DNA from 3 places in the Kitasatospora sp. NPDC001539 genome. Region 1 is predicted to be linked to each of the others. Evidence: predicted binding sites of a transcription regulator. Region 1 holds the regulator's gene; each other region holds the start of a gene.
The links. The regulator HspR, encoded in region 1, represses chaperone genes until heat shock. The targets are predictions, from matches to a motif close to TTGAGNNNNNNNNNCTCAA.
Positions count from the first base shown of each region.

Region 2: lon (endopeptidase La) is a predicted target of HspR. The motif match lies at 1,769-1,787, and genes of this name have one in related genera.
Region 3: clpB (ATP-dependent chaperone ClpB) is a predicted target of HspR. The motif match lies at 2,212-2,230, and genes of this name have one in related genera.

Region 1 covers NZ_JBEPAK010000104.1:2,127-6,266, forward strand. The annotation lists gene ABT247_RS17815 (helix-turn-helix transcriptional regulator) at 1-107, shown strand, start outside; gene ABT247_RS17820 (hypothetical protein) at 77-694, opposite strand; gene ABT247_RS17825 (helix-turn-helix domain-containing protein) at 1,282-2,274, opposite strand; gene ABT247_RS17830 (heat shock protein transcriptional repressor HspR) at 2,484-3,011, opposite strand; gene dnaJ (molecular chaperone DnaJ) at 3,019-4,140, opposite strand, start outside.
Region 2 covers NZ_JBEPAK010000152.1:2,722-6,861, forward strand. The annotation lists gene lon (endopeptidase La) at 1-1,746, opposite strand, end outside; gene ABT247_RS22305 (rhomboid-like protein) at 2,083-2,901, opposite strand; gene ABT247_RS22310 (response regulator transcription factor) at 3,464-4,140, shown strand, end outside.
Region 3 covers NZ_JBEPAK010000201.1:8,207-12,346, reverse strand. The annotation lists gene ABT247_RS25520 (TDT family transporter) at 1-1,046, opposite strand, end outside; partial or broken gene ABT247_RS25515 (LysR family transcriptional regulator) at 1,118-2,014, shown strand; gene clpB (ATP-dependent chaperone ClpB) at 2,288-4,140, shown strand, end outside.

The sequences.
Region 1 (4,140 bases):
CGCTGTTCCAACTGGGCTGGCGGATGCGGGGAGCCCGGACGGGGGAGTCCGGTGGGCGAGCCCCCGTGGGTCCTGCTCAGCCGGTGGCGGCGCCGGTCGGCCAGTAACCGGGGAGGGCGGACTTCTGCCGGGGGACGTTGAACTGCTCGCCCGGGGCGGTCCAGAAGCCCTCGCGGAGGGAGAGCGCCATGCCGGCCCAGTCGAGGGCGGTCTCCACCGTGTGGTTGAGGGCCTCCTGCGACCAGGTGTCGTCGAAGACCAGCGGCAGGACGGGGGCGACCTGCTCGATGGTGGCGATCAGGGGGTTGTGGGTGATGGCCTCGTCGACGAGCAGGACGATCGGCTTCCGCAGGGCCGAGGCCCAGCCCAGCTCCAGGCTCACGCCGGCCGAGAGCGGCGCTCCGATGTAGGCGAAGACCAGGTCGGCGGACTGCAGGGCGCGGAAGTCGGAGGGCACCCGGGGCTCGGGGGCGCGGCCGGCGACGGTCCAGGCGTCGCTGTGGTGCGCGCTGTACACGGCGGCCCCGCTGCGGAGGAGGGTGGTGCGGAGCGTCGTCAGCCGCGTCCGGCTGGCGAGGGTCACCACGCTGTCCGCGGGACCGGTCAGGCGCATCAGCGGCGCGGCCAGGAACACGCGTGCACGCCGGCCCTCAGGGGCCTGGCTGTCGTGGTGACGCAGGTAGGGCTCGGTCATGTCGACTCCGGGGAAAGGCCGACCGGGTGGGGATGCGGTGCCGGTAGGCGCTGCGGTTGGTTGCTGCTTCGGAAAAGTCGAAGAGATCAGCCGGATATTTGACAGTACAGCGGCAAGTTTGCCTTTTCGCCGCACCATCGGGGACGAAATGATCGTCTATCAGCGGTTGCAGCCCCGTCCAGCGTCCCGCCCTGTCATCTGGATGACTGGCAGAGAGATGACGCTCTCTGTGGAGTCGGGGAGATGACACCGCTGTGAGGTCTGCGGCATCATGTGGACGCTAGTGCTATTAGATCCAGCTCACGGAGCTCTTGAGAGAAGGAGGGGTGGGTCCGTGTCCCCTATGTACCGACTCGTCCGCACGGTTGCGCTTTCGGTTGTCCTCGGCGCGGCTGTGCTGGCTGGGGTTCAGGCTGTTGTCGGCAGCGAGCAGGCCGGCGTCTCCACGACCGCGGCGGTTTCGGTGAGCGACGACATCCACTGGTGAGGCCTGGCCGGTTGGGGCATCGGGACCTGAGGGTGAGTCCGTGCCGCACTGACGGCCCGGCCGAGGTGCTGGAAAAGCCGCTCCTTTGAGGGAGCGTTTCCTACGCGTCTTCTTCTCGCGGGGAGCGGCCTAGCACATAGCCGAGTTGGAAGAGGGAGTCGACGTTGTAGTCCTCCCTCATCTCGGCGATATGCCGGGCGAGCGTCCGCTCACTGATGCCGAGCCGCCGCGCTATGACGCGGTGGTTCGTTCCGGAGAGCAGGAGCTCGATGATGGTCTGCCGGAGTTGCGACACGACCTGACGCGGGACCGTGCGGTCCCCCTCGAACTCGAGCGCCCTGTTCCAGCTCCGCTCGAAGACCTCCTCGGCGAGGAAGTTGATGACGGCGGGGTCGTAGATGAAGGCGGCGATGGTGTCGCCCGCCACGGGAATCACCGCCAGCTTCCGATCGACCACGATCAGCCTGGTGTACGGCTCGTCGAGGGTGCGGAACTGCCAACCGGCCTTCGCCAGCTGGGCCACGTAGTCCCTGGTCGGCTGGTGGTAGCGGGTGCTCGCGTGGTAGATCGTCCGCATCGACGCGCCGTGCCGGAGCATGTCGAGATCGCGGTCCAGGAATGCGGTCAGCAACTCGGCCGGGCGCGGTCCGCCCGGTTGCATGGCGAGTCCCTCCGTCCATCCGCTGGCCGCGGATTGCTGGAGCCGTTGATTGATCAGGGCGCGGCCCCGGACGTATTCGATGGGACCGCCGGATTGGTTCGGTGCGTGGAAAGCCTCGGCGAGTTCGCTGAGCTCCGTCGGCAACGCCACCGCGCGGGACAGAAGGTCGAGCGCCTGCCGTTGCCACGTCGAACTCAGGCTTGCCGACAGCTGTGTCGGGTCGACGGCGAAATAGGCGTCCGGCTCTTCGTTGTCGAGAATTAGCAGCCCGAGGTCCAGCAACTCCTGGAGGGCGGAATCCTCGCCGGAATCGCAGGCATTCCGGCTCAGCCGACCGCTCTCGCTCACGGCCTTCAGATAGAGCGTGCGGGCATCCTCCGACAGGACGCGGAGTCCGCCTGGCGCGGCACCTGCTCCTTCTCGCCCACTCATTCTTGGTCTCCCTGTGTTGACCGGACAAGTTAGTCAACGCGACGGATGGCTACTGCAGCAAGGATCTTATGCGGCTTGCAGGATCCGGTCGGAGTCGTCCCAGGTGGCGATCGCCCCCCTTGCCGCAGCACTCTCTCACCACACGCCAGCCGCCGGCACCCCCCGAACAGGAGGGAGCCGGCGGCTGGCGGAGCAGGCGGGCCCGCGGGTCAGCGCTTGGGGCGCCAGACGACGAGGGCGCTGGACTGCGGGGTGGGGGGCTGGTACGGGACGAGGTCGCGGCGGTAGGACGCGTGGACGGCGGCCTCGCGCTGCTGGAGCGCGGCGGCGGCGCCCTCGAGGGAGTCGACCAGTTCGGTGATGCGGGACTGGAGGGCGGCGACCTGGTTCTCCAGCTCGATGATCCGCTTGATGCCGGCCAGGTTGATGCCCTCGTCCTGCGAGAGCCGCTGGACCTCCCGCAACTGCTGGATGTCGCGGGCGGAGTAGCGGCGGCCGCGACCGGCGGTGCGGTCGGGGCTGACCAGGCCGAGGCGGTCGTACTGGCGCAGGGTCTGCGGGTGCAGGCCGGACAGCTCGGCGGCCACCGAGATGACGTACACCGGGGTGTCCTCGGTGAGCACGTACTGCGGCGGCGCGGTGGCGGCGCGCCGGGTGCGGCGGGGGCCGTCGCCGGGCAGGCCCTCGCCGAGCCCGGGGCCGATCGGGCTGTCGGGTGTCATCGAGTCGGGGTTCATCTGGTCGTCACGCTCCCTTCGCCGCCCGGAACAGGGCGGCTCGTGGGTCGTCGGAGGCGGTGGCCTCGCGGTACTGCTCGAGGGCGTTCAGCGCGTCGCCGGTGACGTGCTGCGGCACCACGACCTCGACGGTGACGAGGAGGTCGCCTCGGGTGCCGTCCTTGCGGGTGGCGCCCTTGCCGCGGGCGCGCATGGTGAGACCGTTGGCGCTGCCCGGGGGCAGCTTGAGCTTGACGGTGGGGCCGCCGAGGGTGGGCACCTCGATGGTCGCGCCGAGGGCGGCCTCGGGGAAGGTGACCGGGACGGTGACGGTCAGGTTGTCGCCCTTGCGCCCGAAGACCGGGTGCGGCTCGACGTGCACGGTGACGTAGAGGTCGCCGGGCTGGCCGCCGCGCTCGCCCTGGGCGCCCTTGCCCTTGAGCCGGATCCGCTGGTCGGCCTGGACACCGGCCGGGATGCGGACCTGCATGGTGCGGGCCGAGCTGGCCCGGCCGCTGCCGTGGCAGTCGGTGCACGGGTCGTCGACGATCATGCCGCGACCGCGGCAGTCCTTGCACGGCTCGGAGAGCGCGAAGGCGCCCTGGCCGCGGCTGACGGTGCCGGCGCCGACGCAGGTCGGGCAGACCCGCGGGGTGGTGCCGGACTTGGCGCCGGTGCCGTTGCAGGTCCGGCAGGGGGCCTGGCTGGTCATCCGCAGCGGCACGGTCGCGCCGTCGACCGCCTCCTCGAAGGAGAGCGTCACCTCGGTCTCGACGTCGGCACCGCGCCGGGGCTGGGCCTGCCGGGCGCCGCCCCGGTTGAAGAGGCCGCCGAAGACGTCGCCGAGGCCGCCGCCGCCCTGGCTGCCGCTGAAGAGGTCGCCGAAGTCGAAGCCGTAGCTGCCGGTGCCGGGGCCGCCGGTGCGGAAGCCGCCGTTGGCGAAGAGGCTGCGGGCCTCGTCGTACTCCTTGCGGCGCTTGTCGTCGGAGAGGACGTCGTACGCCTCGGAGATGTCCTTGAAGCGCTCCTCGGCCTTGGCGTCGCCCTTGTTCGCGTCCGGGTGGAACTCGCGCGCCAGCTTGCGGTACGTCTTCTTGATCTCGGCGGCGGTGGCGTCCTTGGGCACGCCGAGGACCTTGTAGTAGTCCTT
Region 2 (4,140 bases), on a different contig from region 1:
CTCCGCGCCGACCGCGGCGGGCAGTTCGCGCTCGCCCAGCTCGGCCTGTGCGGCGATCTTGCGCAGCACCCGGGCGATCGAGCGCTCCAGGTTCCGTACGCCCGCCTCCCGGGTGTACTCCCCGGCGAGCTTGCGCAGCGCCTGCTCCGCCACGGTGACCTGCTCGCTGCCGAGGCCGGCCCGCTCCAGCTGGCGCGGGAGCAGGTGGTCGCGGGCGATGACGACCTTCTCGTCCTCGGTGTAGCCGTCGAGCCGGACCAGCTCCATCCGGTCGAGCAGCGGCTCGGGGATGGCCTCCAGCACGTTGGCGGTGGCGAGGAAGACGACGTCGGAGAGGTCGAGCTCGACCTCCAGGTAGTGGTCCCGGAAGGTGTGGTTCTGCGCCGGGTCCAGCACCTCCAGCAGGGCGGCGGCCGGGTCGCCCCGGTAGTCGGAGCCGACCTTGTCGATCTCGTCGAGCAGGACGACCGGGTTCATCGAGCCGGCCTCCTTGATCGCCCGCACCAGACGGCCGGGCAGCGCGCCGACGTAGGTGCGCCGGTGGCCGCGGATCTCGGCCTCGTCCCGGACGCCGCCGAGCGCGACCCGGACGAACCGGCGGCCCATGGCGCGGGCCACCGACTCGCCGAGCGAGGTCTTGCCGACGCCGGGCGGGCCGACCAGCGCCAGCACCGCGCCGCCCCGGCGGCCGCCGACCAGCCCGAGCCCCTGGTCCGCCCGGCGCTTGCGGACGGCCAGGTACTCGACGATCCGCTCCTTGACGTCCGCCAGACCGGCGTGGTCGGCGTCCAGCACGGCGCGGGCGGCGGCGATGTCGTACGCGTCCTCGGTGCGCTCGTTCCAGGGCAGCTCCAGGACGGTGTCCAACCAGGTGCGGATCCACGAGCCCTCGGGCGACTGGTCGGACGCGCGCTCCAGCTTGTCGACCTCCTTGAGGGCGGCCTCGCGGACCTTCTCGGGCAGCTCCGCGGCCTCCACCCGGGCGCGGTAGTCGCCCTCCTCGTCGGCCGGGTCGCCGTTCAGCTCGGCCAGCTCCTTGCGGACGGCCTCCAGCTGCCGGCGGAGCAGGAACTCCTTCTGCTGCTTGGCCACGCCCTCCTCGACGTCCTTGCGGATGGTGTCGTTGACCTCCTCCTCGGCGAGGTGGTCGCGCAGCAGGGTCAGCGCGTACTCCAGCCGGGCGACCTGGTCGGCCTCCAGCAGCACCTTGAGCTTCTGCTCGGCGGTGACGAAGGGCGCGTAGCCGATGTTGTCGGCGAGCTCGCCGACGCCCTCGATCTGCGCCACCCGGTCGACGATCTGCCAGGCGCCGCGCCTGCGCAGCCACTGGGTGGACAGCGCCTTGTACTCCTTGACCAGCTCGGCGGCCCGCCCGGCCACCGGCATGCCGACCGAGGACTCCCGGAACGGCGTGGTCTCCACCCAGAGGGCGGCGCCCGGGCCGGTGGTGCCGGCCCCGATCCGGACCCGGCGCACGGCGCGCACCAGGGCGGCCGGGTCCCCGTCAGCGAGGCGGCCGACCTGCTCCACCGTGGCCAGCGTGCCGACCGCCGCGTAGGAGCCGTCCACCCGCGGCACCAGCAGGACCTGCGGCTTGCCGGAGCCGTCGGCCGCGGCGCGGGCGGCCTCGACGGCGGCGCGCACCTCGGTGTCCTTCAGGTCCAGCGGAACGACCATGCCCGGGAGCACGACCTCGTCGTCGAGCGGCAGCACGGGCAGGGTGAGCGGAGTGGACGTCGATGCCATGATCTCTCCCCAGTCAGTGAAGTTGAGTCGATGGGACTAAGCCTTCACGGGCGCCGGATGTTCCCGACACTTTGTTCGCCGTGAGCGAACGAGGAGGGCGCCGGACGGGCGACGGGACGCTCCGTCAAAAGTCCGTGCGATGGCCGGCCGGAAGCACCGCCGGAGACCGCAGGGGGAGCCGGCCGAGGGCGCCGTCAAGAACGGGCCCGAGGGGTTCCCCCGAAGGCGGGACCACTCGCCCGGCGCGCGGTGGACGGGTCCGCGCCAACGCGCGGAGGACGGCCCGCGGCAACGCACGGTGGACGCTCCGCGCCGGCGCAAGGCCGGCGGTCCGGGTCAGCGCGCGGCGGACGGCCTCGCCCCGCCGGGCGCGGCGGCGGGGACGGTGGGGACGGCGGGAGCGGGGACGGACGGGGCGGGCCCGGCCGCCGACGCCGACCGGGGGCGCGGCCGGGGCGGGCGCCGCTCCGCCCCGCGCAGCCAGCGCCACAGCGCCACCCCGGCGAGCACCGCCGCCGGGTGCCCCACGGCGGTGACCACGTCCTTCTCGGCGGCGATCTGCTGGGCGATCATCAGACCCGCACCGCCCAGCGCCAGCACCCGGGCGGGCCGCGGGAGCAGCCCGGACACCGCGCCGAGGCAGGCGAGCACGCCGTAGCTGACCCCGATGTCCAGGTCGCGCATCGCCCCGGGCGCCATCCGCCCGGTCTCCACCGCGGCGATCACCACCCCCTGGGAGAGCAGCGTCGCGGTGACGTGCCCGATCGCGAACACCGCCGCCGCCCGGGCCGGCCCGACCCTGCGCTCCAGCGGCGCCAGGGTGAGGGCGAAGCCCCACAGGTAGGGCATCCACACGTCCCCGGCGATCCAGAACCCGCTCAGCGCCAGGGCGCGCAGGGGGTGCTGGAGCAGGTTGTGGCCGTCCGAACTGGACGCCTCCCGCAGCCGCTGGACGAGTTCCGGATCGGCCAGGCCCGCGAAGGTCGTGGTGGCGCCCACCACGGCGAGATATCCGAGCGTGAAGGGATTGCGCCGGGGCGTCGGGAGCCGTTCCACCAGCCACTCGAGGACACCGGTGCGCAGGCCGTGGCGGAGCATTCCGTACGGCGCCCGCGCGAGCGCGTTCCGGCCGGCTCCGTCTCGCAGTCCAGCCATGCCGCCTCCGCTCCACGCCCGCAGCCACCGGTCCTCGCCGCAGCCCAACGTACCGGCGCGCGGCCCGGTTTCCTCCGGGCGGGGCGTTGTCGTGCCCACGGTACGTCGAGGTTCTGAAAGGCACCTGGGAAAAGGCCGTGAAGACGGTTGCGGCCGCCACCGGTCCGATTACCGACTTTGGTCCAGACCTTCTGTCGATTAACGCGTCAGTAGGGCCGCTGACCGGCGACTTGGTGTCAACTCCACTGCATACGTACCGTTACGCAGAGAAAATTCGCCGGGTAAGGTATCGGCCCGTGCCCACTCGTGCAGTGGGTCCGAGGGCGACCCGGTGGTCGGCCCACGGGCCGGAAACGTCCGGTCCACCTGCCGGAAATCATCCGCTGTCCGTACGCTGCGAGGTGCGCGGGAGAAGCGGGCGGGGAACCACCCGTCCTCCACTCTCCCGGGCGCGCGACGGGACGGCGGACCCGGCACAGTCCACGACGGAACAAGACTACGAGCGGAGCCCCGCCATCCCCACAGGTGGCCGGCCCGCAGCCCTGGGGGCGGTGGCGTGACCGTGACAGAAATTCAGCAGGACAACCACAACACCGGCGGCGCGGTGAGCAGCCAGCGCAGAGTGCTGGTGGTGGAGGACGAGCCCACGATCGCGGAGTCGATCGCGGCCCGACTGGGCGCGGAGGGCTTCAAGGTCGCCGTGGCCCACGACGGCCCGGGCGCGGTCGACGGATTCCACACCTGGCAGCCGGACCTGGTGGTCCTGGACATCATGCTGCCCGGCTTCGACGGCCTGGAGGTGTGCCGCCGGATCCAGGCGCAGCGCCCGGTGCCGGTGCTGATGCTGACCGCGCGCGACGACGAGACGGACCTGCTGGTCGGCCTCGGCGTGGGCGCCGACGACTACATGACCAAACCGTTCTCCATGCGCGAGCTGGCCGCCCGGGTCAACGTGCTGCTGCGCCGCGTCGAGCGCGCCCAGCAGGCAGCCCGCACGCCCGCGCTCGGCAGCCTGCGCTTCGGCGAGCTGGAGATCGACCACGTGCAGCGCCGGGTCCGGCTGGCCTCGGGCGACGTCCACCTGACGCCGACCGAGTTCGACCTGCTCGCCTGCCTGGCCGCCCAGCCGCGCGCGGTGCTCACCCGCGAACAGCTGCTGGCCGAGGTGTGGGACTGGACCGACGCGTCCGGCACCCGCACCGTCGACAGCCACGTCAAGGCACTGCGGCGCAAGATCGG
Region 3 (4,140 bases), on a different contig from region 1:
AGCAGCAGGTAGAGCCCGGTGGCCAGCCCGGTGAAGCCGCCGAAGCCGGTGTGCCGGGCGAGCGCGGCGGCGCCGGTGACGCAGGTGCCGACCGGGAAGGTGTACGCCCACCAGGTCATCGCGAACGGCATCCCGGCCCGGCGGGCGCGCAGGTTGGCGGTGACCGCGACGGCCAGCCAGAGCATCGCGACCCCCAGCACCGCGACGCCGTACAGCTCGGCGAGCGGTAGCAGGACGGACGCCGGCCCGGGCAGCACCGGGCGGGCGGCGTCGGCGAGCTGGTGCACCGCGGTGACGGACTGGCCGAGCGGGCCGAGCACCAGGAACAGGGACGGGGTGAGTGCCAGGGCGGGCAGCTTGGTGTGGAACAGGCCGGTGAACACCACCGGCAGCAGCACCAGGGTGGCCAGCAGACCGACCCCGAACAGCGCGCAGCAGCCGTACAGCATGGCCTGCTGCGGCTGTCCGGCCGGGAGGTGCGGGACGAGGGCCGGGCCGCAGGCGGAGGCGACCAGCGGGGCGACCACGGGCAGCAGCCAGGTCGGGTTGGCCTCCAGGACGGAGACCGGGTGCCGGGTGATCATCAGGTACGGGATGCCGGCGGCGACGGTCAGCGCGTACAGGGTGCCGACGCCCCACAGCACGGCGTCCACGGCGACCGCCGGGCCGGTGCCGATGACCCGGGAGCCGAGCGTCAGGGTGCCGAGCCCGACCGCCAGCAGCGCCATCGGCGGGCAACCGTAGAAGACGGCGGTGGCCGGCTCGTCCAGCAACTGGGCCCGGGCCGCCGCACGGTGCCGGGTGAGGTGGACCAGCCGGGCCGCGGCCAGCACCAGCAGGGCGGTCAGTCCGAGCGCCCACATCACCTCGCCGAAGCCGATCAGCCCGGGCAGGCGTACCGGCAGGGCCGCGGCGCCGTTGGCGACGATCGCGGTGCCCATCACGGTGGCGTACCAGTTGGGGCCCAGTCGGGAGAGGTCGAACCGGGCGGCCCGGGTACGGGCGGCGGGGCGGGTGAGCGGGCGGACGGCGGCCGAGGTGGACATGGACAACACCCTGCCCGGGCGGCCCGGCCGCCGGTAGCGCCGCGGTTTCTATGGGGGCATAGGCTGGACCTATGGCTCTCTCCCCGCGCGTCCCCGAGCTCGGTGCCCTGGAACTGCTGCTCGCGGTGGCCCGGCTGGGCAGCGTCGGACGGGCCGCGGCCGAGCTGGGCGTCAGCCAGCCGACGGCCAGCGCCCGGATCAAGGGCATGGAGCGGCAGATCGGCGTGCCGCTGCTGGAGCGCTCGCCGCGGGGCAGCCGGCCGACCGACGCGGGCCGGCTGGTGGTCGAGTGGGCCAGGCAGGTGGTGGAGGCGGCACAGGCGCTGGACGCCGGGATCGACGCGCTGCGCGAGCGGCGGGACGCCAAGCTGCGGGTGGTGGCCAGCCTGACCGTCGCGGAGTACCTGATGCCGGGCTGGCTGCTGGCGCTCGCCGAGGCCAGTCCGGGGACGGCGGTGACGCTGCGGACGGCGAACTCGGCGGAGGTCGCCGGGCACGTGCTGGCCGGGGAGGCCGACCTCGGCTTCGTCGAGGGCCCCTCCACCCCGCCGGGGCTGGCCGGCGCGGTGGTCGCGGCGGACCGGCTGGTGGTCGTGGTGGCCCCGGGCCACCCGTGGGCACGTCGGCGCACCCCGCTGACCGGGGCGGAGCTGGCGGCCACCCCGCTGGTGCTGCGCGAGCCCGGCTCGGGCACCCGGGAGGTGCTGGAGATGGCGCTGACCCCGTACGGGGGCGCCGTGCGGCCCCGGTTGGAGCTGGCCTCGTCCACCGCACTGAAGGCGGCGGCGATGACCGGCGCGGGGCCGGTCTGCCTGAGCGAGCTCGCGGTGGTGGAGGAGCTGACCACCCGGCGGCTGGTCGAGGTCCCGCTGGCGGAGGAGCTGGACCTGCGGCGGCCGCTGCGCGCGGTCTGGCCGGCCGGACACCGGCCGGGCGGGCCGGCCCGGGAGCTACTGGGGCTGACCCGGCGGGCGAACGGCCCGACCTTGAAGCGCAAGGTCCGGGCCCTGGGAAGAACCACGCCGGGGGAGGGCCGGGCGGACGACCGGCGGACGGACCGGACGGAAGACCGGCCGGCGGACCGGGCGGACGACCGGCCGGAGGGCGGGTCGGACGGCGGGCCGGAGGGCGGGTCGGACGGCGGGCCGGAGTACCGCGGGGAAAGTTGAGCGGAATAGACTCAACTTAGTGCATGCTGTAGCCAGCAGCAGTGAAGGACGACGAGGGAGGATCCCCCAGCAGTGGACGCCAGCAAGTTCACCACCAAGACGCAGGACGCCCTGTCCGCCGCGATCCGGCAGGCGGGCGCAGCCGGCAACCCGGACGTCAGGCCGGTGCACATCCTGATCGCCATGCTGGAGCAGCCCGAGGGCATCGCCCGGCCCCTGCTGGAGGCGGTCGGGGCGGACGCCGGCCGGATCGACGCCGAGGCGCGCCGCCAACTCACCGCCCTGCCCAGCGCGATGGGCTCGACGGTGGCCGCTCCCCAGCTCGCCCGGGACACCCTGGCGGTGCTCACCGAGGCCGGCCGGCGCGCGGACGACCTGGACGACCAGTACGTCTCCACCGAGCACCTGATGGTCGGCCTGGCCGCCGAGGGCGGCCCGGTGGCCGAGCTGCTGGTGCGGCACGGCGCGACGCCCAAGGCGCTGCTCGCCGCCTTCAAGGACGTCCGGGGCAGCGGCCGGGTCACCTCGCCGGACCCCGAGGGCACCTACAAGGCGCTGGAGAAGTACGGCACCGACCTCACCCAGGCCGCCCGGGACGGCAAGCTCGACCCGGTGATCGGCCGTGACCACGAGATCCGCCGGGTCGTCCAGGTGCTCTCCCGCCGGACCAAGAACAACCCGGTGCTGATCGGCGAGCCCGGTGTCGGCAAGACCGCCGTGGTCGAGGGCCTGGCCCAGCGCATCGTGGCCGGCGACGTGCCGGAGTCGCTGCGCGGCAAGCGACTGGTCGCGCTGGACCTCGGCGCGATGGTGGCCGGGGCCAAGTTCCGCGGTGAGTTCGAGGAGCGGCTGAAGGCCGTCCTGAACGACATCAAGTCCTCCGACGGCCAGGTCGTCACCTTCATCGACGAACTGCACACCGTGGTCGGCGCGGGCGCCGGCGGGGACTCCGCGATGGACGCGGGCAACATGCTCAAGCCGATGCTGGCCCGCGGCGAGCTGCGGATGGTCGGCGCGACCACGCTGGACGAGTACCGCGAGCGGATCGAGAAGGACCCGGCCCTGGAGCGCCGCTTCCAGCAGGTGCTGGTCGGCGAGCCCAGCGTGGAGGACTCGATCGCCATCCTGCGCGGGCTCAAGGGCCGGTACGAGGCGCACCACAAGGTGCAGATCTCGGACGCCGCCCTGGTCGCGGCCGCCACCCTGTCCAACCGCTACATCACCTCCCGCTTCCTGCCCGACAAGGCCATCGACCTGGTCGACGAGGCAGCCTCCCGGCTCCGGATGGAGATCGACTCCTCCCCGGTCGAGATCGACGAACTCCAGCGCGCCGTGGACCGGTTGCGGATGGAGGAGCTGGCCCTGGAGAAGGAGTCCGACCCGGCCTCGGTCGACCGGCTGGCCCGGCTGCGGCGCGACCTCGCCGACCGGAACGAGCAGTTGAGCGTGCTGACGGCGCGCTGGGAGCAGGAGAAGAAGAGCCTCAACCGGGTCGGCGAGCTCAAGGAGCGGCTGGACGAACTGCAGGGCGCCCTCGAACGCGCCCAGCGGGACGGCGACTTCGAGCGGGCGTCCAAGTTGATGTACGCCGAGATCCCGGCCGCCGAGAAGGAGCTCGCGGACGCCCAGGAGCGCGCCGCGACCGCCGACGACGAGCCCGGGGCCGCCTCGGCCTCGATGGTCAAGGAGGAGGTCGGCCCGGACGACGTGGCCGACGTGGTGGCCTCCTGGACGGGCATCCCGGCCGGCCGCCTGCTGGAGGGCGAGAGCGCCAAACTCCTGCGCATGGAGGAGGAGTTGGGTCGCCGCCTGATCGGCCAGAAGCAGGCCGTGCAGGCGGTCTCGGACGCGGTGCGCCGCACCCGCTCGGGCATCGCCGATCCGGACCGCCCGACCGGCTCGTTCCTGTTCCTCGGCCCGACCGG